DNA from 3 places in the Clostridium sp. B9 genome. Region 3 is predicted to be linked to each of the others. Evidence: riboswitches for the same ligand, from Rfam matches in the RefSeq annotation. Region 3 holds a riboswitch; each other region holds the start of a gene.
What was found. A riboswitch is a leader RNA that binds a small molecule or an ion and turns the genes downstream of it on or off. The one in region 3 is predicted to bind thiamine pyrophosphate.
Positions count from the first base shown of each region.

Region 1: linked by a shared signal. The riboswitch ahead of tenA (thiaminase II) and the one ahead of thiT (energy-coupled thiamine transporter ThiT) in region 3 are both predicted to bind thiamine pyrophosphate.
Region 2: linked by a shared signal. The riboswitch ahead of thiS (sulfur carrier protein ThiS) and the one ahead of thiT (energy-coupled thiamine transporter ThiT) in region 3 are both predicted to bind thiamine pyrophosphate.

Region 1 covers NZ_JBNWKA010000003.1:3,792,404-3,803,525, forward strand. The annotation lists gene ACQZHJ_RS17160 (ABC-F family ATP-binding cassette domain-containing protein) at 1-371, opposite strand, end outside; gene thiT (energy-coupled thiamine transporter ThiT) at 587-1,195, opposite strand; gene tenA (thiaminase II) at 1,195-1,860, opposite strand; TPP riboswitch at 2,022-2,122, opposite strand; gene ACQZHJ_RS17175 (hypothetical protein) at 2,176-2,496, opposite strand; gene ACQZHJ_RS17180 (class I SAM-dependent rRNA methyltransferase) at 2,647-3,822, shown strand; gene ACQZHJ_RS17185 (DUF1667 domain-containing protein) at 4,283-4,630, opposite strand; gene ACQZHJ_RS17190 (FAD-dependent oxidoreductase) at 4,633-5,886, opposite strand; gene ACQZHJ_RS17195 (NAD(P)/FAD-dependent oxidoreductase) at 5,900-7,330, opposite strand; gene glpK (glycerol kinase GlpK) at 7,494-8,996, opposite strand; gene ACQZHJ_RS17205 (glycerol-3-phosphate responsive antiterminator) at 9,075-9,635, opposite strand; gene ACQZHJ_RS17210 (MIP/aquaporin family protein) at 9,668-10,375, opposite strand; gene ACQZHJ_RS17215 (hypothetical protein) at 10,642-11,079, opposite strand.
Region 2 covers NZ_JBNWKA010000003.1:2,668,850-2,679,971, reverse strand. The annotation lists gene ACQZHJ_RS11710 (ABC transporter permease) at 1-411, shown strand, start outside; gene ACQZHJ_RS11705 (iron chelate uptake ABC transporter family permease subunit) at 404-1,366, shown strand; gene ACQZHJ_RS11700 (ABC transporter ATP-binding protein) at 1,366-2,121, shown strand; gene ACQZHJ_RS11695 (siderophore ABC transporter substrate-binding protein) at 2,158-3,114, shown strand; gene ACQZHJ_RS11690 (alpha/beta fold hydrolase) at 3,229-3,879, shown strand; gene msrB (peptide-methionine (R)-S-oxide reductase MsrB) at 3,941-4,384, shown strand; gene ACQZHJ_RS11680 (DUF6483 family protein) at 4,400-4,699, shown strand; gene ACQZHJ_RS11675 (RelA/SpoT domain-containing protein) at 4,737-5,546, shown strand; gene ACQZHJ_RS11670 (MFS transporter) at 5,848-7,551, shown strand; TPP riboswitch at 7,599-7,699, shown strand; gene thiS (sulfur carrier protein ThiS) at 7,824-8,018, shown strand; gene thiF (sulfur carrier protein ThiS adenylyltransferase ThiF) at 8,116-8,922, shown strand; gene ACQZHJ_RS11655 (thiazole synthase) at 8,924-9,688, shown strand; gene thiH (2-iminoacetate synthase ThiH) at 9,702-10,805, shown strand; gene ACQZHJ_RS11645 (thiamine phosphate synthase) at 10,908-11,122, shown strand, end outside.
Region 3 covers NZ_JBNWKA010000003.1:2,286,516-2,297,637, reverse strand. The annotation lists gene cax (calcium/proton exchanger) at 1-905, shown strand, start outside; gene ACQZHJ_RS10215 (pyridoxal phosphate-dependent aminotransferase) at 1,000-2,079, opposite strand; gene thiT (energy-coupled thiamine transporter ThiT) at 2,189-2,884, opposite strand; TPP riboswitch at 2,971-3,075, opposite strand; gene ACQZHJ_RS10205 (S8 family peptidase) at 3,153-4,961, opposite strand; gene ACQZHJ_RS10200 (sodium-dependent transporter) at 5,042-6,355, opposite strand; gene ACQZHJ_RS10195 (histidinol-phosphatase) at 6,843-7,625, opposite strand; gene ACQZHJ_RS10190 (GNAT family N-acetyltransferase) at 7,936-8,439, shown strand; gene ACQZHJ_RS10185 (CehA/McbA family metallohydrolase) at 8,745-11,122, shown strand, end outside.

The DNA of each region.
Region 1 (11,122 bases), 1.5 Mb from region 3:
AGCTTTATTAATTTCTCTGAATCAGCATCACTGCTTTCTCCATTATTTATTTTTTCTAAAAGCTCCTCATAATCTCTTAGTATTCTCATTTCATCTGAATTACCTTTAAAAACCTGCTCTAAAACAGTTGCGTTATCATCATAGTCTGGAGTTTGAGCAAGATATTCTATTCTTACTCTATTTGCCTTTGTTATAGTTCCTTCATCAGGTTCTTCAACTCCTGCAACTATTTTTAAGAAAGAAGATTTTCCTGTTCCGTTAACGCCTATAAGCCCAATCTTCTCTCCTTCATTTATTCCTAAAGACACATTATCAGCTAAAATTTTCTCTGAATAGCTCTTACTTATATTTTCAAGAGTTATTAAATTCATCTCTTATCCATCCTTTTCAAAACAAATCTTAGTTTCATTATAATATAAAGTTAACTTTCTTCCAAAACTAAAAATAGGTTGTATCAACTCCTAATAATAAAACTTATAAATACATTCGAACAAATTCTTAATTCCATTCATATCATTTATAAGTTTTATTTATAAGATATTTTGATACAACCTACTATACTTTTCTACTTTAACTTTTAATATATTTAAACTCTATTTGCTACTGGCTTCATTCTTTTTGCTAATAATTTTACTGGCATTATTGTTAATACTATAGCAGTAAGTAAACTTTCTAATCCAGCACTACTAATATTATATATAGCTGAATAAATCCATACATTCATTCCTGGAGGAGCATACTGTCCGAAGAAAACTACACCTGATATTATGCATATAAATGTGCTTAAAGAACCTGCCATAAGTGACCCTAAGAATATCTTGTACTTCTTATCAACCCCAAAGCTTCCTGCTAGTCCCAAAGCCATATTTGATAAAACATAATCTAATAAAAACTGTATAGGATGAACTATAAATGCACTATTTAGTATTTTTAAAAGTCCAAATATTAATCCACCAGTTACACCAACTGATCTTCCATAAACCAATGAAAGTAACATTATTGGTAACATTGAAAAGAATGTAATTTCTCCACCTTGAGGATATCTAACAATTGGAATCATATAAAGCACATATGAAATAGCTACACTCATTCCTATCATAGTTATTTCCTTTGTTGTTATCTTATGCTTTCTTAAATCCATAAAATATAAAACTAATAATACTACTGAAATAGCACCTATTAAATATACACTCATTATTCTTCACCTTCTTCATAAGCCATGTTCCAAAAATCTAACTCATAAAGACTGGCTCTCTTAAATATATCTATTAATCTGTCTTTCTTCTCTCTTGATAGCTTTGAACAAGTCTTGTCCACATATTCTATCCACTCATTCGTAAACTCTGTAAATCCTTGTGCTGAATACTCATCAATCCATGCTCTAAAGAAATTTTTTTCAAGTTTGTCTGCATACTTTTCTGCAATATGTCTCCCTATAAAACTATAGCTCCATGTACAAGGAAGTGTCGCTATTGCTATATCTTCTATATCCCCTGTTAAAGCTATTCCTTGCATATAGCTTGTATAGCTTATTGTAGTACTTTTATACTTTTTAGTTTCAGCCTCTAATTCTGATATACCAAAATCTTTCAAGTACTCAATATGTACTGCAGTTTCATCCTCCATAGTTCCCTTTGTTGATCTATAGAAAAATCTCATCTCTTCCATAGTTCTAGCTTTTACTACACCTGCACAAAATACTTTTGCATACTCTTTTAAATAAAGATAATCTTGAACTAAGTATTCTCTAAACTTATCCTTATCCAAAGTTCCCTCTCCAATTTCTTTTATGAATGGGTGATCTAAATATTTCTCCCATATTGGCATAGCCTCTTTTAATAGTTCTTCTGTAAATCTCATATTATAGATATCTCCTTTAATCTTTATGATTAAACTAAACAGCCAAATAAGGACTACCTAAAAGTTAAATAAAAGGTATAGAAACAAAGAAAAGCTACATCCTGTAGGATGCAGCTTATTTATAAAAAAAGTTACTATAATCTTAAGTTAATACTCTTATAAAACTCTTAAACAGGCTTTCCTACGCTGGTATTACCCAGATCAGGTTTAAGGGTTAATAACAAATGTTATCTCTCAGCCAAAGGCACCCCTAGCTATAAAGTTCCTCTTTATTATATTATTTTTCTTCTACTAATTCCAGTTTTTTATTATTTATCACATTATTCGAAAGTGATTCCAGTAATTTTTATTTTGCATCATTATTTTCATAATCTCCTCATCACTTCCATATTCATCATACCATTTTTCTAAAATTTCATAAGCAACTCCATGATATAGAAGACTTCCGATAACAAAAGGCTTCGCAGGTGCATCACTTAATGAAATTATAGCTACTCCCGTTCCTATAGTTCCATAGATTAATGCTCTCTCTGGAGTAGCAAACTCTTTAGCCTTCTTTTTAAAGTCAGTATTTTTTATGTATCTTTTCAACCTTTTAGGTGTTGGAAAAACAATAGCCTTTATCACTTTATTCATTCCTTAAAAATTACTCTTATTAAAATATATATTCAAAACCTTATCTTTATTCTAAAAGTTTTTGATAAAAATTATATAAGCATTTCTCCTATTGAAAGGCCTATTATGTGTTATAATCTTATAAGAATTATTTTGGAAGGAGCTATTTAAATGGCGAGTAAGTTTTATTTACACAAAGGCAAGAATAAAAAAGCTGAACAAGGTAGACCTTGGATTTACATTGATGAAATAAACGAATATGACGGAGACTACGAAAACGGAGATATAGTTGAAGTTTATAATCATAAAGGATATTTCCTAGGAAAAGGTTACATAAACGATAGAAGTAAAATAACAATAAGAATAATGACAAGAAACATAGATGAAGAAATTGATGAAGAATTCTTCAAAAGAAGATTTAAAGATGCATGGGAATACAGAAAAACTGTAATAGATACATCATCATGCAGATTCATATTTGGAGAAGCTGATTTTCTTCCTGGTTTAACTGTAGATAAATTTGAAGATTACTATGTAATACAAATTTCAACTTTAGGTATGGATAAATACAGAGATTTAGTAGTTAAAATACTAGTTGAAGAGTACGGCGCTAAAGGTGTTTATGAAAGAAGTGACATAAAGACTAGAGAAATAGAAGGTTTAGAACAAACTAAAGGATTCTTAACTGAACCATTTGATACAGATGTAGAAATAGTTGAAAATGGTGTTAAATACATTGTTGACCTTGAGAATGGTCAAAAAACAGGTTTCTTCCTAGACCAAAAAGAAAACAGAGCTGCTATGCATAGAATCTGTAAAGGAAAAGATGTTTTAGACTGCTTCACTCACACTGGCTCATTTGCTTTAAATGCTGGTATAGCAGGAGCTAAATCAGTTTTAGGAATAGATGTTTCTCAACATGCTGTTGATTGTGCTACAAAAAATGCTGAACTTAATAACCTTCAAGATATAGTTAAATTTGAAAAGCATAATGCATTTGATGTTTTAGGAGATTGGTCAAGAGAAGGAAGACAATTTGATGTTGTTATTCTAGACCCACCAGCTTTCACAAAATCAAGAAACACAGTTAAGCAAGCTATAAGAGGATATAAAGAAATAAACCTTAGAGGAATCAAAATGGTTAAAGAAGGTGGTTACTTCGCAACTTGCTCATGCTCACATTACATGGATGAAGAACAATTAAAGAGAACTGTTGCTGAAGCTGCTCATGATGCTAGAAGAACATTAAGACAAATAGAAGTTAGAACTCAAAGTTCAGATCACCCAATACTTTGGAACTCTGATGAGTCATACTACTTAAAGTTCTTCATATTCCAAGTATTTTAAAAACTTTTTGATTTAATGAATATAAAAAATAATACAGGGTAATATAATAGTGTAGCAAGAAAAAGATAAAAAAGCTAAAGCTTATAAATTAAAGAGGTGCTTTACAAAATGGCATACACTCTAAAACTTTATAGGGTAAATACTTAAAATTAAATATAAAATTATTATAATCATGAGGTGCTTTACAAAAATGGCATACACTCATTAATATGGTCATAATCAATTTATATTTAATAATCTATTTTAAGCTACAATGCTAGTTAGGAGTTTTATTCTATCCTAATTAATGTACATATAATATTAGATGTATTAAAAGAAAAGGTATCTGTTTAATAAACAGATACCTTTTCTTATTTCAAAAACTAATTCTAAAAATCAATATTAAAATTCTTTATAAAAGCATGGGGTAGGATAATTCAAATTATTTATTCATTCTAAGAATTAGCTTTCCTAAACTTTATTAAATGACAGTCTTAGCTGAAACAATATCAACTCCAGTTCCTAAAACATTCTCTATAATAATATCTCCAACTTTTATAGGTAGCTTTATTGATGCTTTATTAATTTCCTTCATAACATCAAATATCATTCCTTTTGGAATTGGCTCTTTTGTTTTAACTGGGATGACAATATTATTACATCCGTCTATTTTAACTGTTGAAGTTACTATTCTTGTAGGATTCTTGACCTCATTTAGTCCATATATTTCTCCTCTTTTACAAGTATTACCAGTAACCTTTTCTTGTTCTGTATCTACTGTTAAATGACATCCTCTAGGACATACTATACATATTAATTCTTTCATCATCACTATTCACCATCCTCTAATGAAATTGTTATTGTTCCCTTAGCATCCTTAAGCTTATCCTTAAGTATTGTAATTCTTTCCATCTCTGCTGGAACTACATGAGGCTTTTTAAATTTTTGAATTACATTGCCTTCCTCATCTCTAACAACAATTTGCTTATTCTTAAATACATTTCTAACTCTCATAAATACATTTAAGTTTCCATCTAAAGATTCAATTTCAAATTTTTGAGGAACTGTATACCCTATATTTTCTCCATTTTTAATTTCAACAAAGTTATTTTTTCTCTTTTTACCTTTGATATATTTTGCTGCATTTCTACCTGCATTTTTTGCTTCTTCAGTAACAAAGTCAACTAAATCATGAACATGTACTACATTACCACAAGCAAATATTCCATCTTGATTAGTTTCCATACTTTCTGAAACTACAAGTCCATTTGTTCTAAAATCTAGGTCAACTCCAGCATTCTTTGAAAGTTCATTTTCAGGAATTAATCCAACAGATAATAATAATGTATCAACATCAAATTCTATTTCTGTTCCTTTAATAGGTTGTCTATTTTCATCTACTTTAGCTATGATTACTTTTTCTAATCTTCCATCACCTTTAACATCAATAACTGTATGAGATAAATATAAAGGTATATCGTAGTCTTCTAAACACTGAACTATGTTTCTAGTTAATCCATTAGAATATGGCATAAGTTCAACAACAGCCTTTACTTCAGCCCCTTCAAGAGTCATTCTTCTTGCCATTATAAGACCTATATCTCCTGATCCTAAAATAACTACCTTTTTACCAACCATGTATCCTTCCATATTGATAAATCTTTGAGCAGCTCCAGCTGTGAATATTCCTGAAGGTCTATCTCCTGGAATACTTATAGCTCCTCTAGTTCTTTCACGGCATCCCATAGCAAGAACTATTGCATCAGCTTCTATTTTTAAATATCCCTTCTCAGTATTTATAGCATGTATAGTTTTTCCTTCAATATTTAAAACCATGGTATCTAACATAACTTCTATATCAGTTTCCTTAACCATGTCAATAAATCTCCCTGCATACTCAGGTCCTGTAAGTTCTTCTTTAAATGTATGAAGACCAAATCCGTTATGAATACATTGATTTAAAATTCCACCTAGTTCTTTGTCTCTTTCTATAATCAATATTTTTTCTATTCCATTTTCATAGGCCTCAAATGCTGCTGCTAATCCTGCTGGGCCTCCACCTACAACTACTAAATCATATTTCATAACCATAATCCTCCTACTTAGTTTTTCCACTTATTATATATGAACCATTTTTATCTAAAAGCACATCTTCTATTTTCATTCCAGTCTCACGTGAAATTATTTCTTGAACTCTAGGTTCACAGAAGCCACCTTGACATCTTCCACAACCTGGACGACATCTTCTTTTTACACCATCAATAGTTCTAGCTCCTAAAGTTCTATTTATGCTATCAACAATTTCTCCCTCTGTTATGTTTTCACATCTGCAAATTATTCTTCCGTATCTACTATCCTTATTTATTAACTCAGCTTTTTCTTCTGGTGAAAGTTCTATAAAATGAATCTGTTCTCTCTTCTCATTAAAATCATTTTTCTTTTCTAATGCTAGTCCACATTCTCCAAGCATTTTAACTACATCAACTGCAATTGCAGGTGCAGAGCTTAGTCCTGGTGATTTTATACCTGCTACATCAAAGAACCCTTTTACATCTTTAGCTTCTCCTATTATAAAATCAGTATAATTAACTATAGCACGAAGGCCTGCAAAGTTTCTAATGTTTTCTCTAAAGTTAACTGCCTTAGTTGTTTTTAATGAAACCTCTCTAACCTTTGCTAATCCATCATATTCTGTTGAAACTGAATCCTTATCTTTAGTATCAATAGCATCTGGGCCTACTAATAAATTTCCATGAACTGTAGGCGTAACTAAAACCCCTTTACCAAGTTTAGTTGGACATTGAAAAATTGTCTTTTCAAACAAGCTTCCTTGGCTCTTATCTAGAACATAATACTCACCTTTTCTTGGAATTATTTTAAACCCTTCTTTACAAACCATGTTATGTATCTTATCTGCGTAAATTCCAGCAGCATTTACAATATATCTAGCTTCCACTATATCTCCATTTTCTATTGTTATCTTGAAATTTTCATTTTTTTCTATTGCTACAACCTTAGAATTTAATCTAAGTTCTCCACCATTTTCAACTGCATTTTCTGAAAGAGCTATTGTAAACTCATATGCCCCAACGATTCCACCTGTTGGACAGAATAAAGCTTCTTTTACATCATTATTTAAATTAGGCTCCATTTCTAAAACTTCTTCTTTTGATAAAATCTTCATTCCTTCTACGCCATTTTGAAGTCCTCTATTATATAAATTCTTTAACTCTTTTTCATCCTCTTCATCAAATCCTATAATTAAAGATCCGTTTCTTTTAAAAGGAACAGATAAGTCTTTACAAAGCTTATCAAACATCTTATTTCCTTCAACATTATATTTTGCCATTAATGTTCCTGGCTCTGGATCATAACCAGAGTGAACTATTGCTGAATTTGCCTTAGATGCTCCCATAGCAACGTCATTTTCTTTTTCTAATTCTACAACTTTTAAATTATATTTTGTTAATTCTCTAAATATTGCTCCACCTACTACTCCAGATCCAATAATTGCTACATCATAAACCATTAAATATCGCTCCTTTTTATAAAAATAAAAAAGAGCCAAACTCAAAAAAGACATGGTAATATCCTTTTTGTGTTTAGCTCTATTCTCTCTTCTACACAAATTAAAATTAATTTATTAAGTTCATTTTAATTATATCACATTTCTGTAAACATTTCCAGACTTTTTAATCATCTAAAGCCCAATTCTTTGATCTTTCGATAGCTTTCCTCCATTTTTTATAGTACTTATTTCTTTTTTCTTCAGAAATTGTTGGTTCAAACTCTTCACTTGCAAACCAAAACTTAGCTATCTCATCTTTATTCTTCCAATATCCAACTGCTAATCCAGCAAGATAAGCTGCTCCTAGAGCAGTTGTTTCTGTGATTATAGGCTTAATTACCTTTTTACCAACTAAATCTGCTTGAAATTGCATTAAGAAATTATTTCTGCTTGCTCCTCCATCAACTTTTATACAATTTATATCATACCCAACATCATTTATCATAGCTTCTAAAACATCTCTTGTTTGATATGCTATTGATTCAAGAGCTGCTCTTATTATATGATTCCTATTGGTTCCACGAGTTAAACCAACAATAGTTCCACGAGCATACATATCCCAATAAGGTGCTCCAAGACCTACAAAAGCTGGCACAACATATACACCACCATTATCAGGCACTTTTGTTGCAAAATATTCTGTATCACTAGAATCACTAATAATTCTTAACTCATCTCTAAGCCATTGTATAACTGCTCCTCCAACAAATACTGAGCCCTCTAAAGCATATTGAACTTTTCCATCTAATCCAATAGCAATTGTTGTTAAAAGTCCTGATTTACTCTGAACTAGTTCATCTCCTGTATTCATAAGTAAAAAACATCCAGTTCCATAGGTATTTTTAACATCACCTTTATTAAAGGCCGCCTGTCCAAATAATGCAGCTTGTTGATCACCAGCTATTCCTGCTATAGGAACCCTGATTCCACCTTTTGATCCCAAGTTTGCATATCCATAAACTTCAGATGAATTTTTCACCTCTGGTAACATACTCTTTGGAATTCCTAATTCCTTTAGCATTCTTTCATCCCATTTAAGTTCTTTTATATTAAATATCATAGTTCTAGAAACATTAGTATAATCAGTTACATGAACTTTTCCATTTGTAAGTTTCCAGACTAACCATGTATCTACTGTACCAAATAAAAGGTCTCCTCTCTCAGCCTTCTCTCTAGCACCTTCTACATTATCTAATATCCATTTTATTTTTGTTCCTGAAAAATATGCATCAAGTACAAGTCCTGTATTTTCTTTTATATATTCTTCTAAACCTTCTCTTTTCTTTAATTCATCACATATATCAGCAGTTCTTCTACATTGCCAAACAATAGCATTATAGATTGGTACTCCTGTATTTTTATCCCAAACTATTGTAGTTTCCCTTTGATTCGTTATTCCTATTGCAGCTATATTTTCTTGAGTTATATTACTCATAGCCATAACTTCTTGAAGAACACTATATTGAGTTGCCCATATCTCCATAGGATCATGTTCAACCCATCCCTCTTTTGGATAAATCTGAGTAAACTCTTTTTGACTTAAACCTAGTATATTTTGATTCTCATCAAAAATTATAGCTCTTGAACTTGTTGTTCCTTGATCTAATGCCACTACATATTTTTTCATAACAAACTCACCTCATAATTTCAAATAATATTTAACCTTGTCCCATAGCTCTATATAAAATTTAATTATTATTTCTTTTTAAACACTCCAAATTTCCTCTTTAGTTGTTGATATACAAGTTGCCCCTGACTTTAAGGCTTCCATAACATCTTCCTTATCTGATATTAATCCCCCAACAATAAGTGGCTTTCTTATTGTCTCTGATAATTCCTTTATTACTTTAAACAACAATCCAGGTAACATCTCCACCGCATCACACTCATCTATTAAATGATTTTTTGTGCTCTGGAATGAAAGACTATCTAAAATAAATACCCTTTGTATAGCTATTAATCCTAGCTTCTTAGCATTTTTTACAGTTTGAGCCTTAGTACTAATTATCCCATGGAACTTTGTCTTTTCTTTTAAATATTGTAATACAATCTCTCTATTACTCAGTCCATCAACTAAATCAATATGCAATATTCCAACCTTATTTTTTTCATCAATTTTTTTTGAAATATCTATTATATCTAATATATTTCCAAAAAGAACAAAAATAACATCAACATCATTCTCTAATGCCTTGTCCAATTGTTCCCTGTCTTTTACTGCTGCAACAATAGGATTATCCTCAAGTATTTTTTTAAAATTTAACATTAAATAGCCTCCTTAAATTGTCTAAATATATTTTAAAATATACTTGTATATACTAAAGCACCTGCTATAGCTCCAACTATCGGACCTAATATTGGAATCCAACTATATGCCCAATCTGAATCACCTTTTCCTTTTATAGGTAGCATAAAATGAGCAAGTCTTGGTGAAAAATCTCTTGCTGGGTTTATAGCATACCCAGTTGGTCCACCTAAAGAAACCCCTATGACTAGTATTAAAAGCCCTACTGCTAATGGCATTATTCCAGGAGCCATTTCAGCATCTCCAAGTCCTAAAATACCAAACATTAAAACAAAAGTTCCTATAAATTCAACAAAGAAATTCCATTTATAATCTCTAATAGCTGGTATAGTACAGAATGTTCCAAGCTTTGCTTCCTTATCTTCGGTAGAATTAAAGTGATCATGATAAGTTAAATAAACAAGCACAGCCCCTATAAAGGCTCCTATAAATTGTGCTATACAGAAAACTATCACTTGATTCCAAGTCAATCCTCCTGTTATTCCCAAAGCAATTGTGACTGCTGGATTAAAGACAGCTCCACTCACTCTAGCAAAAATATAAACAGGAATTGCTACTGCAATAGCCCATCCTACAGTGATTACAATAAGTCCAGCATTATTCCCCTTCGTCTTTTTAAGAACCACATTAGCAACAACTCCATCTCCCAATAGTATTAACAATGCAGTTCCAACAAGTTCAGCCCAAAATTGATTTAACATGACTATTCACCCACCTAATAAATACTTTATTTAATTTTAAAAAAGCAAAAATAAAAAGAGTTAAACGCAGAAATTCTCAAAATTTCTCGTGCTCAACTCTAACAACTCCTACACAAGTGAATATATACGTATATATTTTCTATTTATTTTTTACATTTTTATTATACCACCCCTATAAATCGTTTTCAATTAATTAAATTTTTAACAAAGTTATCCAATAAAAATAAAGAAGATGCTCTAAAGCATCCTCCTCTAATTTTCTAAATTTATTTATCAAATAATAATTGCTTAACTTGAGACTCTAAATCTTGTATTCCTGTTGGATCTGCACCATTTCCATCTAAAGCATTTTGATATTTATCAATTAATTGTTCTATATCAGAAATAGCTTGAGTTGCATTCTTATCATCCTTTGGAGCCATCTCTTTTATATTTTTTAAATCCTTTAATGCTTCTGCTTTTGCATCATTCCATTCGCTCATTTCTTTAGTTTGACTCACTTCTAAGTATTCTTCCTTAACCTCAAGATAAACCTCAGCGATATCATTAGTTACACTATCATTATCAACTACTTTGTTACTATCTGTAGCCGCTGGTTTACTCTCAGAAGCATTTGCCTTTGCAGTATCATTAGAGCTTCCACATCCAACTAACTGTAGTCCCATTATAGCGGAAACTAAAACTACTAAAAACTTTTTCTTCATTAAAAACATCCCCTTTTATAAATTATGTCATTCTATTTTCATA
Region 2 (11,122 bases), 380 kb from region 3:
CTTATGTACCTAACTATTCCTTTAATAATATTAGCCTTATTATATGCTAATAAATTTACCATCATAGGTATGGGAGAAGATATTTCAAGAAATCTTGGATTAGATTTTAATAAAATTGCTAACATAGGAATCTCTATAGTAGCAATGATATCAGCAGTAGTTGTAATAACTGTTGGGAATATACCTTTTGTAGGACTTATAGTTCCTAATATTGTTTCTTTGAAGATGGGTGACAACCTAAACAAGAGTATATGGCATACTGCACTATTTGGAGCAATCTTTGTACTTATATGTGATATAGTTGGAAGACTTATTATCTTCCCATATGAAATTCCTATAAGTGTAACTGTTGGAACGATAGGAAGTATAGTATTCCTTTATCTTATATTTAGGAGGAACAGTAATGACTAAAGGGGTCTTAAAAAGTGATAAAAGAAAATTAATTATATTAGGAGTTATGGCAATAGCAGTTGTTTTACTTTTCTTGTTTCAAGGACTTAATGCAAATAATTTTGATTATAACTTATCAAAAAGAATACCAAAAGTAATAGCAATAATTATAACCGGAGGAGCAATAGCTTATTCATCAATGATATTCCAGACAGTAACAAACAATAGAATTTTAACACCAAGTGTTTTAGGCTTAGATTCATTATATGGCTTTACACAAACACTCTCAGTATTTGCTTTCGGGACAAGCAGTATAGTTATGCTAAATCCTAAAGTAAACTTTGGAATATCGGTAATTTGTATGATTTTAGCTAGTATGGTTTTATACACATTTATGTTCAAGAGAAATAGTAATATATATTTTTTATTATTAGTAGGAACTGTGCTAGGAACTTTATTTAGAACGCTTTCAACCTTCATGCAGGTATTAATAGATCCTAATGAATTTGAGACATTACAGACTACTCTTTATGCAAGTTTTAATAATGTAAATACAGATATATTATTTATAGTTATTGTGATTGTTTTATTAATATTTGCATTTATGTATGATGACATAAGGAAATTAGATGTTTTACTTCTGGGAAGAGAAAATGCAATAAATCTAGGAATAGATTACGATAAGCTTTCAAAGAAAATTTTAATAGTAGTAGCTATATTGGTATCAGTATCAACAGCTTTAGTTGGACCAATTACTTTCTTAGGAATACTTATAGTAAATCTTTCTTATGAGTTTTTCAGCACATACAAGCATAGCGTACTAATATCAGGAGCTTCCTTAATGGGAATAATAGCCTTAGTTGGAGGGCAGTTTGTGGTAGAAAGAATATTAAACTATACAAGTACGGTAAGTATAATAATAAACTTTATAGGTGGATCATACTTCTTATATTTATTGTTAAAGGAGAGTAAGTAATGATAGAAATAAAAAATTTAAGTAAGAAATATGGGGATAAATTTGTTGTTGATAATGTTTCATTTAATATAAATAAAGGTAAAATAACATCTTTTATAGGACCAAATGGAGCAGGAAAAAGTACAGTTTTATCAATGATATCTAGAATTATGAAAAAAGATAATGGAGAGGTAATAATTGATGGAACAAAGCTTGAAGATTGGAATGATAAAGAGCTAGCTAAGAAGATAGCAATATTGAGACAGTCTAATAATATAAATGTTAGATTAACCATCAGAGAACTTGTTGGATTTGGTAGGTTTCCACATAATGAAGGAAGACTTACTAAAGAAGATGAGGAGTTTATAGATGAAGCTATAAAATACATGCAACTTGAAGAAATTCAAAATAGATATTTAGATGAACTTTCAGGGGGACAAAGACAGAGAGCTTATATAGCTATGGTTATAGCTCAAAATACTGAGTACATACTTTTAGATGAACCACTTAATAATCTTGATATGAAACATTCTGTTAAAATGATGAAGGTTTTAAGAGGATTAGTAAATGACTTAAATAAAACTGTTGTAATAGTAATGCATGATATAAACTTTGCATCATTCTATTCAGATAATATAGTTGTTTTAAAAGATGGAAAAATAGCAAAAAATGCTGATACATCAAAAATAATAAATAAAGATTTCTTAGAGGATATCTATGAAATAGATTTTGAAATAAAAGACTTTAATGGAAATAGATTATGTGTTTATTTCTAATATAATAAAATTTTCAATACATAGGAGGCAGTATATATGAATAAAAAAGTTTTAGCTATAGTAGGGATAAGTATAGCAGTAGTTGCAGGCGGTTTTGCACTATTAGGAAAGAGTGGGGAGTCAACTAAAGTTTCAGCAGGCGTTGAAATGGTCAAGGTTTCCCATAGAAAAGGAGAGATAGAGGTTCCTAAAAATCCAGAGAAGGTTGTTGTTTTAGATTACTCTTCATTGGATATTATAGATGAAATGAATAAAGAGTCTAAAGTTGTAGGATTACCAAAAAGTAGTTTGCCAGATTATTTAGATGAGTTTAAAGGTGATGAATTTAAAGATTTAGGTTCATTAAAGGAATTTAGTTTAGAGACTATAAATGAATTAGATCCAGATTTAATAATAATTGAAGGAAGACAAGAAAAGCAATATGATGAGTTATCAAAAATAGCTCCAACACTATTCTTAGGTAGAGAAGGAAATGACCATTTTGGTTCACTAAAAAATAATGCAAAAACTTTAGGTGTTGTATTTGGAGAAGAAAATTTTATTGATGAAAAAATGAATGAAATAAATAAAAGAATAGAGGGGATATCTTCAAAAGCTTCTAATTTAGAAGAGAAAGCATTAGTAACAATGGTTTATGATGGAGAAATAACTACTTTTGGAAAAGAGTCAAGATTTGGAATGATTCATAATGAGTTTGGATTTAAGCAAGTAGATGAAAATATAGCCACTGAGGATCATGGACAAACAGTTTCAAATGAGTATATAGCAAATATAAATCCAGGATATTTATTTGTAATAGACAAAGGTATAATATCAAGTAGTAAACAAGAACCAGCTAAGGATATTATAGAGAATGAATTAGTTCAAAGAACAGATGCTTATAAAAATGGAAACATAACTTATTTAGATACTAAAGCTTGGTACTTAGGGGGACCAGGGTTACAATCAACAGATGTAATGTTAAGTGAAATAGAAAAGTCATTAAATAAATAATATAATTTAACTTAGGTCATAGTAATTTTTAATGAGAACTATGACCTAAGTTTTTTATTGCTTGAAAAATTTTGGTATATAATTATAATATAATAAAAAGAAGGTGTAAAAATTATGAGAACTTTTAATATAGAAAAAGATTCAATGTGGGGATGTGCCACGAAAAATAAATTTATATGTAATGATAGTGATAAGTTAGTAGTCTTACTACCTGGTATGGGATACAATCTAGATAAAGCATTAATGGATTATAGTAAGCAATTAGTTTTAGACTTAAAGTTTGATTATTTAGGTTTAGAATATGGCTTTCAAGCTAATAAAAAAGAGTTTGATAGAAATAATAAGGAAGAAGTTAGAGAATTAGCACTAGAGAGTTTAGATGTTATCTTAAGTGTAATTGAATTACAAGGTAGAAGGCATAAAAAAATAATATTTATAGGAAAAAGTTTAGGAACAGTTCTGCAAAATTCATTAGGTGAGAAGATTAAGAGTATTCAGGAAGTTAAGATAAAAGATGTTTATTTAACTCCTGTTAATAAAACTGTTGAAACTGGAATAAGAGAAGGATCTTTAGTTATAACAGGAAGCAAGGATGCTTTAATCACAAAAGAAAATATTGAGAAAATAAAAGAACTAAATGGTTTAGAACTTGTAGAGGTTGAAGGTGCTGGACATTCTCTATGTGTAAAGGGAGAAGTACTAAGTAGTATAGAGGTTCTAAAGGAATCTATAGGTAAAATTAAAAATTATTTACAAAGAATATAAATAATATAGCACGGTTATTATAAAGGGATGGAAAATTATAAATAACTAGGAGTTGAGAATTTTGAAATATTCTAAAAAAGAAAAAGATGAATTGAAAGAAATATTAACAGAGGAACAATATTATGTAACTCAAGAAAATGGAACAGAAAGACCCTTTACAAATGAATACTGGGAATTTGATAAGGAGGGAATATATGTAGATGTAACCACTGGAGAGCCTTTGTTTACTTCTAAGGATAAATTTCCATCATCATGTGGGTGGCCAGCTTTTTCAAAGCCAATAGAAAGAAGGGTTATAAAAGAAAAAGTTGATAAGACTCATGGTATGATTAGAACAGAGGTTAGAAGTAGATTAGGAGATTCTCATTTAGGGCATGTATTTTGTGATGGTCCAGAAGAGTTAGGTGGATTAAGATACTGCATAAATTCTGCATCTTTAAAATTTATTTCTAAGGAAGAATTAAAAGAAAAGGGATATGAAGAATTTTTAGAGATATTTGACTAAAGAAGAGGTGTTTAAATGGGATTTTTATTTAATAATGATGGTGACAGTGATTTTAAGTTAAGTGATACTTATTCAAAAGATGATATATTTTGGATAACATTGAGAGGACTTATTTCAAAAGGAAAAATCGATGAAGCTGAGGATATGCTTTTTGGAGAGATTGAAAATAACCCCAGTGAAGAAGTATATGAAATAGGTGAAAAGATGTATGCTCTTTTATCAAAGAAAAGTGATGAGGAGCTTGTTGAGTATAACTTCTCTAGAGAGGAAATAGAGTTAGGCTTACAGGATTTAAAAAAGATAATGAGAAAATAGATTTGAATTTATTTCATGGACTAAGGGGAGGTATCTTATGAGAACTTTAAGCAATAAGAGCTTTTTAGAAAAATATCCTCATGCTGAGGAAATAATAGAGAGAAGTAATATTGAGTTTAAAAATTTAGAGGAGATATTTTACGATTTTGTTAAGTTTGAAAGTTCCTATGAAAATCAAGCTGATTTTATAGCTAATATATTGCGTTCAAATGAAAATGTCCATTCTGTTAAATCAAGAATAAAAAACCCAGAGAGACTTATTGAAAAGATAATAAGAAAGACAGATGATAGGAGAAGCAAACACGGTGGAGATTTTCAATTCACTGTTGATAATTATAAAAATGAAATAACAGATTTAATAGGAATAAGGGTATTACATATATTTAAAGACCAATGGAGAGATATTCATGATTTTATAATGAAAACATGGAATATCATAGAGATAACAGCAAATATAAGAGATGGAGATGATAGATTTATCTTTGATGATTTAGGAATAGAGGTTATTTCAAGACCATCTGGTTATAGATCTGTTCATTATCTTGTAGAGTGTTATCCAACTAATCAAAAGGTGATTGCTGAGATACAGGTTAGAACTATATTTGAAGAGGGTTATGGAGAGATAGATCATAGGCTTAGATACTCACATACAGAAATTCCAGAAATATTAAAGTCAAATCTACTTTTATTTAATAGAATAGTTGGAAGTGCTGATGAAATGGCATCTTTAATTAATCAACTTAACAATAGTTTAGATGATAAGTGTAATTACTATGAAAGCAAGCTTAGAGAGAAAGATGAAGAAATTAAAAAATTAAAGGAAGTAATAAATAATAGAGAAATATAATTATATGGCAGTACTGAAGCTCATTTAAAGTTTTGGTACTGCTATTTTAATACAGTATGAACAAAATATTAACGAAATGTTAATAAGATAAAGAAAACTTTTAGCTAAAAGGGTAAAATAAAGAAATTTGAACCTATTTGCCTTTTGAACTTGAATTTAAAAAGGAGTAATATGAACATAGTTCATTGTGAATTGTATTAATAGTATTTAAAGTTATTATTTCTTTAAAATAGATTTTATACTAAGTTTTGTAAGTTAAATAAGATTAATACAATTCATAACTAAGAAAGGTTGTGAAGAAATGAATAAAAAATCAACTGCTATAACTATGCTTGTATTTCTACTAGGTATATTTATGGGAGCAATTGATTCAGGTATTGTATCACCAGCTAGAGATATAATAGCTAATGGATTAAATGTTTCACAAGATGCTAGTGTATGGGTTGTAACAATATATACTTTAGCTTATGCTGTTTCAATGCCAATAATGGGTAAACTTTCTGATAAATTTGGTAGAAAGAAAGTTTACATGGTATCAATAATTTTATTTGGATTAGGTTCTTTATTATGTGGAGTTTCAGATTATGTAGGTAGTTATTCATTCCTATTAGCTTCAAGAGTTATAGAAGCAATTGGTGGCGGTGGTATAATGCCAATAGCTACAGCATATATAGGAACATCATTCCCAGTGGAAAAGAGAGGATCAGCTTTAGGAATGATTGGTGGAGTATATGGAATAGCAACAGTTATAGGACCAACTTTAGGTTCAGGGATACTTTCTATATTCGGAGATAAAAACTGGGGATTTTTATTCTTGGTAAATGTTCCAATAAGTATAATAATATTACTTTTAGCAACTAGATTAGAAGAAAATACTTCAACTGAAAAGGCTAAGAAATTAGACTTATTAGGTTCAGGCGTATTGGCTGTGTTAATATTATCTTTAATGTACGGAGCTACAAACTTAAAATTCTATGATTTTACGAATTCAATAAAATCAACTGAAGTTTGGCCATATTTATTAGTATTTGTGATTTCAATACCAGTGTTAGTTTGGGCTGAAAAAAGAGCAGAAGATCCAGTTATCAACTTATCATATTTTACTAATAAAGAGATTGCAATAACTTTAATATTAAGTTTTGTAGTAGGTTGTGGATTAATGGCAACAGTATTCATTCCTCAATTTAGTGAAAATATATTAAAAACACCAATGGGAAGTGGAGGATATATAACTACTATATTTGCAGTGTTTGTAGGTATTGCAGCACCTTTAGGTGGTAAGTTTATTGATAAAATAGGGGTTAAGAAAGTATTATTAACAGGTTTGTTTTTAGTTATAATAGGTAACCTTTATCAAGGATACATAACAACAAAATATCCTGGTATGATGAATTTAATAATAGGACTAGCTATCATGGGATTTGGATTAGGTTTCTCTATGGGAACTCCAATAAACTATTTAATGCTGAGTTTAGTTCCAGATAAAGAAGCTACAGTAGGACAATCAGCAGTATCCTTAGTTAAATCAATAGGTATTGCAGTATCACCTAATATACTTATTAACTTTATATCAGATGCAGGAAGAAGAGTTCCAGATGCATTACAAAAAGTTATGCCACATATGGATGGAATGTCAAATGCCATGACAAATGCAAGTGGAGCATCTACAAGTTTATCAAATGCAATGAGCAATGCAAGTGTTACTAATATTTTTAGTATTGTAAAGGAAATGGTTAAGTCTCAATTTGCAGCTTTAGGAGATAAATTTGCAAATAATCCTCATGTGAATATAAATATGATTCAAAATTCATATATGGATAAATTAGATAGTGCTAAAGGAGCAATAGAGGGTGCATTCCAACATACAATGAATACAGGTTATACTAAGTTATTCTTAACATGTGCAATAATAGCTTTAGTTGGATTAATACTAACATTTATGTTAAATAATAAATTAATAACTGCAAAAAATAAAACATTAAAAAAACAAGAAAAAAATAATTGATAAAAATTTTCTATTGATGTATTATAAAGTAAATTAAATAAATTTTAAGATATTGCTAGGGGTGCTGTAAAAAGCTGAGAGGGAGAAATCCTAACTCTAATAACCTGATTTGGTTAATACCAACGTAGGGAAGTATATTTTAGACTTTGATTCATCATAGTCAATAGAGATATTATGATTGATTAGAATATATTTTTTAAAAGGTTTAGCAATAATTGCTAAACCTTTTTTCTTTGGGTTAAAGCAATATTAAGAGGAAAAGAGGTGGGAATATGAAAGTCAATGGAAAGCAAATGGATAAAAAGGATTTAAAGACTATTTCTGATTTGTTAGAAAAATTAAATGTTAATAAAAATAGAGTAGTAGTTGAGTTGAATAGAGAAATAATTAAAGTTGAAGACTTTGATGAAATCCTATTAAATCATGAAGATTCTATAGAAATAATAGCTTTTGTAGGTGGAGGCTAAGAGCGTGTGATTATATTTTAATTAGATATAAAGTTTCTTATTAAAATATTTAAGGGAAAGAAAATTTAGAAATAGTATTTTAGAGAGTTGAGAGCTTATGAAAGTAAAAGTTAATGAAAAGTGGATTGAGGTTTGCGAAAGTAAAGATTTATATTCTTTAAAGAAAGAGGTTTTAGAGGAAGCAGATATTGTTGTTTTAAATGGATATCCAATAAATGAAAATAAGGTGTTAAAAGAAAATGATAGAGTTGTTTTTATAAAGAAAGGAATTGTTCCAACCAAAGATGAATTGGAAGCATTAATGGTTTCAAGACATAGCCCAGGAGTTCATGAAAAGCTTAAGAAACTTAAGGTTTGTATAGCAGGCTGTGGAGGACTTGGATCAAACATAGCTATTTCTCTAGCAAGATTAGGTATTGGATATATTAAACTTATAGATTTTGATGTGGTTGAGCCTTCAAATTTAAATAGACAACAATATTACATTGATGATATAGGAGAGTTTAAATCACTTGCATTAAAGAAGAATATAGAGAGAATAAATCCCTTTATAAAAGTAGAGGCTGAAGTCATGCTTATTACAGAAGACAATATGGATGTATTAAATGAGGTTAATGTAGTTTTAGAAGCTTTTGATAATGCTGAGTATAAGGCTATGCTTTCTAATTATGTTTTAAGAAATATGAGAGAAAAGTACCTAATAGCAGCTTCTGGTATGGCTGGATTTTATGATTCTAATTTAATAAAGACAAGGAAGATTACAGATAAGTTTTATCTTTGTGGTGATGAAGTTAATGAAGCTAAGGAAGGGGATGGGCTTATGGCTCCAAGAGTAGCTATATGTGCCAATCATATGGCAAACTTAGTTTTAAAAATTGCAGTAGAGAAATGGGAGGAAGTATAAAATGGACAAGTTAATCATAGGTGGAGTAGAAATAAAAAATAGACTTTTTGTTGGATCAGGAAAGTATCCTTCAAATGAAATAATAAAAGATGTGCTAAAAGGAAGTGGGGCACAAGTTATAACACTAGCTTTAAGAAGAGTAGATTTAGATAATAAGGAAGAGGATATTCTTCAAAATATACCAAAGGATGTAATCTTACTTCCTAATACTTCTGGGGCAACTAATGCTGAGGAAGCAATAAGAATAGCTAGAATAGCTAGAGCTATGGGCTGTGGGAATTGGATAAAGATAGAGGTTATTTCAGACTCTAAGTATTTACTTCCTGATAATGAAGAAACAATAAAAGCTACAAAGGTTTTAGCTGATGAAGGGTTTATTGTTTTACCATATATGTGTCCAGACTTATATGCTGGAAGAAGATTAATAGAAGCAGGAGCAGCTGCTGTTATGCCATTAGGGGCACCAATAGGAAGTAATAGAGGAATAAAAACTAAGGAGCTTATTCAGATTATGATAGATGAGTTAGATATTCCTATAATAGTTGATGCTGGTATAGGTAAGCCATCACAGGCTATGGAAGCTATGGAAATGGGTGCAGCAGCTTGTTTGGTTAATACAGCTATAGCATCTTCAGAAAATCCAATAGAAATGGCTAGAGCTTTTAGCATGGCTGTAGAAGGTGGAAGATTAGCTTATGAAGCTAGACTGGGAAGAGAATCTAAATTTGGAAATGCATCATCTCCATTAACAGGATTTTTAGATTAAGGGGATGAATGAAGTGAGTTTTTATGAAGTAATAGAAAAATATAGAGAGTTTGATTTTAATAAATATTTTGAAAGTGTACGAAAAGGGGATGTACTTAGAAGTATATATGAGAGAAATAAAAGCGAAGAGGATTTATTAAATTTACTTTCTCCAAGAGCTACAGAAGTTTTAGAAAATATGGCTCAAGAAGGACGAGAGCTTTCTTTAAAATATTTTGGGAAAACAGTTTTATTATATACGCCAATGTATATTTCAAATTATTGTATAAATAAATGCTCTTACTGCGGATATAATGTTGAAAATAAGATTTGTAGAAGAAAACTTAATCAAGAAGAAATTAAAAAAGAAGGGAAATTTATTTCAGAGGAAGGTTTTAAGCATATTTTGATATTAACGGGGGAAAGTGAATATCACACTCCGGTTGAATATATAGAAGAAAGCATAAGGACTTTAGGCGAAATGTTTCCTTCTATAACCTTAGAAATATATCCAATGACAGAAGATGGATATAAGAAAGCTGTTTTAGCAGGGGCAGAGGGGCTTACTGTTTATCAAGAGACATATGATGAAGAGGTTTATGATAGAGTGCATATAGCAGGCCCAAAAAAAGATTATAAATTTAGATTGGATGCTCCTGAAAGAGGGGCTAAGGCTGGCATGAGAAGTTTAGGGATAGGTGCATTACTGGGACTTTCTGATTTTAGGGTTGATGCTTTCTTTACAGCTTTACATGGAAGGTATCTAAGAAAAAAATATCCTCATATAGATATAAGTTATGCATTGCCTAGAATAAGGCCTTGTGAGGGAGGGCTTAAGGAATTGAATGCTGTTAGTGATAGAGATTTAGTTCAGATGATTTTAGCATACAAGTTATTTGATCCACAAGGAGGGATAAACATTTCAACTAGAGAAGAAAAGGAGTTTAGAAGAAATTTAATACCACTAGGGGTAACTAAAATAAGTGCTGGAGTATCAACAGAGGTAGGTGGACACTCATTAAAAGAGAAAGGAACTTCTCAGTTTGATATAAGTGATGAAAGTTCAGTAGAAGATGTTAAAGAACTAATAAAATCAAAAGGATACCAACCAATATTTAAAGATTGGCATAGATTTTAAAATTTAGTTTATAAATTAATATAAAACTTATAAATTTATAAAAGTAATAGTAAACTTTTTAGGATTTATAGGTTTTATTATTTTATATAAGGGAGAATTTACATGTTTTTAATAAGTAACAGAAATTTAGTGAATAAGGAAATGTATTTTGAAACTTTGAATAAAGCTAGTAAACTAGGGGTTAAAAATATCATCTTGAGAGAAAAAGATTTAAATGATGAGGAATTCTTTAGCTTGTATTCTAAAGTGAAATCTCTAATTTCTAGTGATACTAATTTAATAATAAATTCTAATGTTGATGTTTTTAAAAGAGTTGA
Region 3 (11,122 bases):
AAATATCATTTTATACAGGACCAAAATTAGGTGGGTTTTTAAATGCTACATTTGGAAATGCTACTGAGCTTATAATATCTTTCTTTGCATTAAAAGATGGACTTTTTGATGTGGTTAAGGCATCAATTGCTGGTTCGGTAATAGGAAATATACTTTTAGTACTCGGTGCTAGTATGTTAGCTGGAGGTTTAAAATACAAAACTCAAGGCTTTAATAAAAAGGTAGTAGAGACAAGTTCAAGTATGCTTTTATTTGCAGTTATTGGACTAACAATACCTGCTATATTTACACATACTATAAAACCTGAATTATTAAACACTACATATGAGAGCATAAGTGTTATTGTAGCAGTAGTAATGTTTGCTATATACATATTAAGTTTAGTATTCTCATTCTTTACTCATAAGGATATTTATGCAGTAGAGCAAGAGGAAGAAGAGGGAGAAGCTAAATGGTCACTAAAGAAAGCTATATTTGTTTTAGTAATTGCCACTGTAATTATAGCCATAGAGAGTGAATTTTTAGTCGGAGCAGTAGAACCTATGACACAAAGCTTAGGATTAAGCGAATTGTTTGTAGGTATAATTCTAATCCCTATAATAGGTAATGCAGCAGAGCATAGTACAGCTATTATAATGGCTATGAAGAATAAAATGGATGTTGCAGTAGAAATAGCTATAGGATCAAGTCTACAAGTTATACTATTTGTTGCTCCAGTTTTAATATTCTTAAGCTTGATATTTAAGCCTATGAGCATTATATTCAATCCTTTTGAATTAGTTGCTTTAATAGTTTCAGTATTAATAGCGAATAGAGTAGTTAATGATGGAGAATCTAATTGGCTTGAAGGAGTTCAACTTTTAGCGGTTTATCTAATAATAGCAGCAATGTTTATGATAGTTTAATAGAAAAATAAAAAACTACCTAGGTTTTATTAAAACTTAGGTAGTTTTTTTCTTGTAATTGGATTTACAATAGCATATTTAGAAATAATATATACTAGTTATAGAAGATTTCTTTTAATAGTTTTATAAGCAGTTTGTTGTCCTCAGGTTTCAATACGCATACTCTGAAGAAATATTCGTTTAATCCTTCAAATGAGGTACAGTTTCTTATAATTATTCCTTTTTTCATAAGGATATCATAAAGTTCTTTAGCAGTTAGTTTTTGTGATGAAATTTTGCAAAGTATAAAGTTGCTATAACTTTTAAATACCTTTAAATCTGCCATTGAGCTTAGTTCATTAAATAAATAGTCCCTTTCATTTTTTAGTTTGGTGGTATTTGATTTTATGTACTCTTCATCTTTAAACATAACTTCACCCATTGAAGTTGCAAATATATTTATATTCCATAAATCAAGTTTTTCTTTCATCTTCTTTTTTGTTTCTTTGTGAGATATAAGTCCATAGCCTAATCTTATTCCGGGAGTTGAGAAGAACTTAGATGTTCCTCTAATTAAGAACAGTTTTGGAAATTTATCTACTAGAGTAGTTGATGAATATATTTCAGGTTCAGTAAATTCAACATAAGTTTCATCAAGCATTACAAAAGTGTTAGTATTAGCTAATAATTCAGTTATTTCATCTTTTGAGAAAGCAAATCCTGTTGGATTATTTGGGTTACATATAATAACTAAATCATAGTTAGAAGAGTTTATTGAATATATTAGCTCTTTGACATCAATTTTAAAGTCATTTTCTTCTTTTGAAAAGAATTTAGCTATTTCACAATTTATTTTTTCAAGTTCACTTTCATATTCTGAGTATGAGGGAGAAAGTAAAAGTGCTTTTTTAGGATTTATTATCTCTATGAAAGAAGAGATAAGTTCAGTAGCACCGCTACCTACTATTATATTTTCTTTTAAGCAGCCACAGTAAGTAGAAATTGATTCTTTTAAAGTTTTATATTCAGGATCTGGATACATAGAAACCATATCTATATTATTTAAAACAAATTCCTTTGCTTTTTGTGATGCTCCAAAAGGATTTATATTTGAACTAAAATCTTTAATTTCTTTTTTTTCAAAACCTAGCTTATTTGATAAGTCAAATAAGTTAGCTCCATGATTTGTACTCATAATTAACCTCCTAAGTTAAGTTCTACTATTTATTATATACTTATAATAAAGTTTTTTAAAATAAAAAATAAAAGGTTTAAGTCTTTAATATGACCTAAACCTTTAAAATTTATGCTATATATCCTGCAGTTGTATTTTTTGAACTCATAGCTTTTATTAATCTATTAATAGGTAAAAGAGTAAGTATTATTATACATATGATTCCATCAGCACCTATTAAAGAGCCGTTTACAAATAGTGAATAAATTATTGGAGACATTCCTTCTGGAGCATAGCTTCCGAAGAAAACAACTCCAGAAATAAAATGACACACAAATCTTAAGAAGATTGCAATGATGGCTCCCGAAATTTTGTGGTTTTTAAAGAATCCTGCAACTCCTAATGCCATATAAGGCAATGGATAATCAAATAAAACTTGAACTGGCTGAAGAATATATGGATCTATAAATAGTGATATTATACCAAATAAAAAACCAGTAAGCATACCAACAAGTGGACCATAAGCAAATGCTATAAGTATTATAGGAACCATAGCTCCTATAGTTATACCTCCTCCTTGAGGAAACTTATATATTTTTAACATGTTTAATACAGTAGTTAAAGCTAATGCTATACCAATGGTTGTAATCATTTTTGTATCAAACTTAATATCTTTGGATTTTATAAGTAGTAAAAATATTAATAGACATGCTATTAATGTAAGTAATGTAAGTGGATTAGTTATTATTTCTTTAAAGTTTCCACCTAAGTTAATCTCTGAAAAACTGTTTATAAAGTCATTTATTATTTCAGAAAATGACATCATAATTTAACCCCTCCTTTTAATAAATGCATAGGGAGGGTAGAAGAAAGAATAAAAAAACCGAATTCTTTAATAAGAATCCGGTTAAAATTCAGCCTAAAACGCTTCCCTACGCTGGAATTAACCAGATCAGGTGTTTGAGGGTTAATAGCTATAAGCTATTTCTCAGCCAAAGGGCACCCCTAGCACATGAAAATAATTCTAAATTAATTTTAGCTCTAAATCTTATTTAGGTCAAGTTAAAATAATAAAAACTTTCAATTAATAAATATTATTCCTTAGGCTTTCTTATAAACAAATTATTTATATAAAATTCTTCATCGGTTGATTTAGAAATTGAATTAGATCTACTTAAAGTGCCTAATCTTAAACTGTTTACTGTTCCAACCAAATCTAAAATACCATATCCTAGATTTCTATTAGGGTATTTATCGTTAGGTCTTTTTTTACAACCTCTAATCAAAAATGTTTGGAGTTTTTGAGCATACATTGTTGGATTGTTTCCATCTATAATACTCCATTGGAGAAGTAGAGCACAACAGCCCGCAGTTACAGCAGCTGCTACACTTCCGCCTGAAACAAGGGAAGAGCCACCACCTGGTTTAGTTGCTATTGCATTTATTCCTCCAGCAGCTATGATTGGCTGAACTATATTATTTCTAGTAAATCCCTCACCAGAACTTGACACTATGGCATTATTATTTTGATTATAGTATGCAGCAGTAATTATATTTGCACAAGTACCAGGCTCTGTTAAGGTAGTTTCCTTAGTTGGAGATAAGAATTTAGTGTTTGGAGCGAGTAATTCCCTTTGAAGAATCCATGCGTCATATTTACCATATACTATATATTCTCCTGTTAGAATGAATTTCCATATACCTTCTGTTATATTATTTGCGCGAATAAGTATGGATTCATCACCAGTGAATTCATCAGGTGAGTCGTAGGCAATCTCCATAGTTGTTCCTTCATATATAAATTTAATATTATAATATAGACCAAATAACCCGACTTTAGTATCGAAGACGGTAATGTTTTTTATTGTTTCGCCAGAAGGAGATGATATACTTAAAGTGAATTTATCAGGTTTTTTACCGTAAATTTGAAGTATGATGCCTTTTTGATTCTTATCTATATTTAATTCTATTATGCTATTTAAGCCTTTTCCAGGTATTTTACTAGAAGTATGTGTATCTGTATTACCTTGATTACCAGTTGAGTTAACAACTACAATACCTCTCTTAGTAGATATTTTATTTATATATCTTTCTAAATTGCTTTCACCAGAATGAGGTCCAAGATTACCACCAATACCTATATAGATTACAATGGGTTTCTGATACTTTATTGCTTGGGTATAAAGATATTTAACTGCAAGGATTGTATCAGTATTTTTATATATAGGAATATTATTTTTAGGATAAAATAATTTTGTAGAGCTTTCAAAGGCTTCTTCTAATTTAACTATTATAAATTTACAGTTTGGAGCGGCTCCTATGAAATCTCTGTTTTTACCACGACCACCTGCAATAGAAGCCATTTGGGTTCCGTGTCCTATATCATCTTTTGATGGAACTATTGTATATGGATCTCCTCCAGCTTTGAAAAGTTTTATAGCTTCATTAATTTCATTTTCACTATATTCGCTGCCATGAAGCATTCCTTCGGGAGTTTTATCTGAATCAATAGTTTGATCCCAGATAGAGATTATTCGTGTAGAATCATCTTCTAGCATAAATTCATCGTTTAAATAATCTATACCAGTATCAATCATACCTATTATTACATCCGTTCCTGTAAGGTTTATATACGGGTTACGATGAAAATTTGTTGCAGAGGAAGCTTCTACTGGGGAGACATTTTCCAAGGTATAGAGTGCTCCTATTTCTGCAAGTATAAAAGGTTGTACCTCTTTTAGCAAAATATCAAGCTTGTCTTCTTTTAAAGAGAGTATAGCTATTCGTTCATCTATTATATATATACTTGCATCTGGAATATCTTCAATTATCTTTTCTATATCACCAAAATATTCAATAACCAGGTTTATAAAATCTGGGTCATTATAAAAGTTTTTTATCATAATAGCTCCTAATTAAAGTGATAATAATTATATTATTCATAAAAAAAATTAAAGTTCTATAAATAATGAGAAGATAATATTTAACCTATACCACCATATGCTATTCCTAATACAATTACTAGAACAGTTACTATCACGAATACATATTTTCCAAGAGGAATAAACCATTTTCCAAGAGGGTGTTTAGCACCTTTATTAATCTCTAATAATACTTCTTCTCCTCCAATTATATAGTAGAATACAAAAGCGACAATTAAAGCACAAAGAGGGGAGATTACTATTGTTATTAAGTTTGAAAAATTATCAAATGAGGTCATATTTACTGCAAGTGGAAGTCCTAATATAAAACAAAAAAATGATATTACCAATGAAGTTTTAACTCTATTTTTATTAAAAATAGCCATGAAAGCTTCAACAGGCCCTTCTAACATGTTCACTGAAGAGGATATAGCAGCAAAAATTATGCTAAGGAAAAATAATGAACTTAATAGCGTTCCAAAATTCATCTCTTGAAATACTTTTGGTAAAGTTATAAATAATAGTGATGGACCAGAAGATGGATTTAAGCCATAAGAAAATACAGCAGGCATTATCATAAATGAAGCTAAAAGTGCTGCAATTGTGTCAAAAATAGCTGTCTGTACAGCTGATTTAGGAATATCAAAATCAGTATTAATATAACTTCCGTAAACAACCATTCCACAACCATTAAGAGAGACAGTAAAGAATGCTTGGCCTAACGCCATTACCCATGTATCAACTTTTAAAAGATTTTCCCATCTTGGAACTAATAGGTACTTTACACCTTCAGAAGCTCCAGGAAGTGTTAAAGATCTTATAGTTAAAATGATAAATATCAATAAAAGAAGAGGCATTACTATCTTATTAGCTTTTTCAATTCCCTTACCTATACCTAAACAAACTATTAATAGAGTTAAAATTATTGCTAGTCCAAACCAAAAGATAGTAGAGGAAGTTCCTGCAAATTCATTGAAATATGAAGTGGTATCAATTGAAGTTATATTTCCACTTACACTTAAGAAAAAGTATTTTAAAATCCATCCAATTACAATAGAGTAGAATATAAATACTCCAATTAAACCAAGTGGAGGAAGTATTCCAAAAAGTCTACCACCTTTTAATGATTTACTTTTAAATGATTCCACAATTCCAGTGTAAGAACCAGCTTTAAATTTTCTTCCAAAAGAGAATTCAGTCATAAGTCCAGTAGTACCTAAGATAAAAACAAATAAGAAATATGGTATTAAAAATGCAGCTCCTCCATATTGTCCAAGTCTGTAGGAGAAAAGCCATATATTACCTAATCCTAAGGCTGCGCCTACACAGGAAATTACAAATCCAAACCTCCCAGTAAATTTTTCACGTTCTTTCATAGTGATTACCTCCTAAAAATTTTTTGTTCGTGGCCATCTTTTAAACTAGTGTTTATTTATAGAGATAGATGAAAAATCATCTTAATGAGTAATATAAATCTTATTAATCATTGAGTTGGTTTTAAATATATAGCTAGAAATCAACACTCACTTAAAACAAAGCCTTATTTATAAATAAAAAAATAGGTCATATAGTTAAACTACATGACCTATTGAGAAATCACTTATGTAAGGTCATATAGTATTACCTATGTGACCTATTTTTGTTAACGTAAACTAAGCCATCATAGATACATTCCAAATTTCTTGGAGTTTGTATCTATGACTTAATTTTATTTAAAATCATAAATACAAACTATCTATAATAGCAATAATAAAAGTTATTAAGTTTTGCTATGCATAAGTTTGTATTACTCATAATCTTTTCTCCTAAAATAAATTTAAATTGATTATATATCTAATATTTAAAAAAAGCAAGTACATTTTATTAATTTATATCATAAACTATATTCAGATTTAATGATTTAGCAAGTTTATAAGCCTCTTCCATAGTTGAATCCCAAAGGTCTTTAGGATTATGACAATCAGAATTTATTATGGTTTTAACACCTTTTTGAGAGACTTTTTTCCAAAATGCTTCATGGGGGTATGGATATCTTTCACCATCACAAAATTTAGTTAATCCTCTTCTTAAACCATTAGCATTAAATTCTAATATAAAGTCATATTTTTTAGCAGTATCAATTATTAAATTACAAGCTTCCTCACAATTTTCATCCCAAGGAAAATCATTTATAAATATTAAATCAGGGTGAGCTATAAATGAAAAGTAGTTTGTTTTTATTCCTTCACATATACTTTTAGCATATTCTATGTAATCTTGTGTGCTTTCCAAGGAATATGTATGCTTAAGCTCACCATCCTCATTTAAAAACATGTGTTGACCAAGACCTAAATAATCAAAATTTAATTCGTTTACAAGATAGTTGTAGTAGTAATCATCAGAGTTTAAATATTCAATTTCTAAGCCAACTTTAATTTCAATAGAATCTTTAAATCTTTCTTTAAAAGAACTTAAAGTTGAATGATACTCATCTAGTTCATTAAAATTCATTCTAAGCCCAAATCTATTATCAGGATAAGGTCCATGATCACTAAAACCTAATTTAGAGATATTATTTTCTAAAGCTTTATTTATATAATCTATGTCTTCTCCTACTGCGTGTTTACATCTTTTGGTATGTGTATGAAAGTTAATTTTTTTTAACATAAATCCCACTCCTTTCCTTCAAATTAAAGTATATCAAAAAATAGAATAAAAATTAAATGTTAATAAAATATTAACTGAAGAAATGTTAACAAAAAGTTCTTTGACTTTTTTTGCGCTATAAAATAAAATTAATCCACGCAAGTAATAACGTAGGTTAAGAGCGGATATTTGTTAAAAAAATAATTATTAAAATAAGATTTTTTTATTATTAATATTTAAAGGAGATATGAACATGGGGTAAAATTTTGATTTGATTTTTTGAACTTAAACATTATTTTAAATTTATTATTAGAAGAGGTAAAAGAAAGAAATGAAAATAAGATTAATAAAAGAACATGAGATTGAAAAAGTTAAAAGTATTTATGATAATGTTGTTAAAGAAATGAATTCAAGAGGTCTTTATAACTGGAATTCAACCTATCCCAATACAGATATTATATTTAAAGATATTTCAAACAAACATCTATATGGGTTAGAGTTTTCAGGTGAGATTGTTGCAGTTGCAGCTATAAATGATTATGCTTACGATGTTTATAATGATATAGAGTGGAAAGTTGAAGGACCATTTTTATCTTTTCATAGAATAGCCGTTTGTCCATGTCATAGAGGCAAAGGATATGGAAGGAAAATAATAGATTTTGCGGAGGCTATGGCTAAAGAAAAAGAGTACAAGGCTATGAGAATTAGTGCTTATCATAAAAATGAGAGTGCAGTAAATCTTTATAAAAATTTAGGATATATTCATGTAGGGGATATGTCATCTATGAGAGATATAGTTGAACCTTTCTTATGTCTTGAAAAAGCTATAATGTGATAATGATATAAACCAACTTAGAGTATTATGAAAATACTGTAAGTTGGTTTTTTATTGTTAAATTCGTATTAATGTTAGGTTAATTTAGAATATTTAAATTAGATTGAACATAAATATATTAATAGGGCATTTTACAAAATAGAAGTTTTTTCATCAAATTTTTAACTAATCCTACTTTGAATTTAGGACTAGTTATTTAAATAATAAACAAATAAAGAGTGATTTAAACATATATAGTAAAATGTCTAAGTTTTAGAGAGGAGGTAAAAATAACAAATAAATATAAAAAAACAAGGGGGATTTTTATGAGAAAAAATTATAAGGTTTTACTTACTAAGGCTTTAGCACTTAGTATGGTAGGAGGTCTATTTTCAGCATATCCAGTTTTAGGTGCTGAGAATAATAATGAGCTAGCCGAAGATTTAATAATATCAGAATATTTACATGGACCTTCAAATTCTAAAGCTATAGAAATTTATAATGGAACAGGAGAAAGTGTAAATCTTTCAGAATATGATTTAGCCATATATTCAAATGGAAATTATAGTGGAAGTCCAGTTTCACAAGGGTTAAATGACTCTATAGTAAATCATGGAGAAACTTTTGTAGTTTACAATATTCAAGGGAATGATGAAAACTTTAATTTAAAAATAAATGGAATTGAAAATAAATTAGGAGTAAGTAGTCAGCCTTTAGGTTTTAATGGAGATGATGTTGTACTTTTAAGAAGAAACAATGGATCAGAGTATGAGATTATAGACTCATTTGGAGCTAAAACTATAAAAGGAAGTAAATTTTATACTAGTAAATCTATAAGTGCACAAAGAAAGGGAGAAATAAAGGATGGAGAAAAGAATATAGATAATACTCCTTTTGATATAAATGTGCAATGGGATTCTGAAGTAACTAATTTATATGATGATTTAGGAAAGCATGATATATCTTGGGATGGAGGAGAAACATTACCGCCTTCAGAAGAGATTATTTCAATAGGTGATGCAAGAGAAAAGAATTTAGGAGAAGAGGTTACGGTAAAAGGAGTGGTTTCTTATAATGATAGAAATTCAACACTTCATATACAAGATGAAACAGGTGCTATAGCTATATCAAATTTTGATTCTAAAATTGATTTAAGTGAAGCTACAAAAGGTAACGAGATTGAAGTAAGTGGAGTTTTAGACAATTATAATTCATTGCTTCAAATTCAAGCTACAAAAATAAAAGTCTTAGAAGATAAGGGGATGCCAAACCCTAAGGTTGTAACTATTAAAGAGCTTAATGAACAAAATTTTGATTCTCATTATGTAGAGATAAAAAATGCAATAGTCAATATAGAGGAGAAGACCTTAACTCAAGGAAATGATGTATTAGATATTTACTACATTCCATCAGATATAAATGTGGAAACTGGTGATTTGGTAAATGTAAAAGGTGTTGTAGGAAGGTTTAGAGGAAATGTTCAATTATATGGAGCATCATCAGAGTTTACTGAAATAGTAGATGATAAAGAAGCGCCAGTAATAACTCATGAGGCATTGACAAAGGCTAATTTGAATGAAAATTTAGTAATTGAAGCTATGGTTAGTGATAATCATAAAGTAAGTGAAGTTTCTATTTATTATAAGAGCGTAAATGAAGTTGAATTTAAAAAGATAATAGCAACTGAAAATGATGGGAAATATTTAGCAACTATAAATAAAGAGGAATTAGATAGTTTAGGATTAAATTATTACATTGAAGCTAGCGATGGATTAAATACTTCAAGAGTACCAGTAGAGGGAGTATTTACTGTAGAAATAGTAGATGAAGATTTAAATGGACCAGAAGTTATAAATGTTTATCCAAGCGAAAATTCAAGTATAGGAGAAAATAGAACTCCTATAATAAGTGGAGCCTTTAAGGATGCTGCAGGAGTAGATGTAAGCAGTGTACTTATTAAAGTAAATGGACAAGATGTTACTTTAGATTCTAAGATAACAGAGGAAGGTTTTACTTTTGAAGTTAAAGAAGCTTTAGACGATGGAGAACATAGAGTAGAAGTATCTTTAAGAGATAATTTAGGAAATGCAGCTTCTAAAGAATGGAGATTTAGAGTTGGTAAATTAAATCATTATTATGGACAACTTCATTCTCATACCAATATATCAGATGGTACAGGAAGCTTAAATGATGCTTATGAATGGGCAAAAAACCAAGGGAATGCTGATTACTTTGCAGTTACTGACCACTCAAATTGGTTTGATAATGATACATCAGCAAATATAAATGATGGATCAATGAGTAAGGCTTGGACAGAAGCACAAGCAATATCTGATAACTATAATATTGATGGTGAGTTTGTTTCAATGTATGGATATGAGATGACATGGTCTGGCTCAACTGGAGGCTGGGGACATATAAATACATTTAACACTCCAGGGTTTGAAACAAGAAAAAATAGTGACATGAATTTAAAAGCTTATTATGATACAATCTCAAAGCTTCCACAATCAGTTTCTCAATTAAATCATCCAGGTAAAACTTTTGGTGATTTTGGAGACTTTGGTTTCTATAGTGAAGGTGCTGATAATGTTGTTAACTTAATAGAAGTAGGAAATGGAGAAGGTCCTATAAGAGGAAGTGGATATTTTCCAAGCTATGAGTATTATACAAGAGCTTTAGATAAAGGTTGGCATGTAGCTCC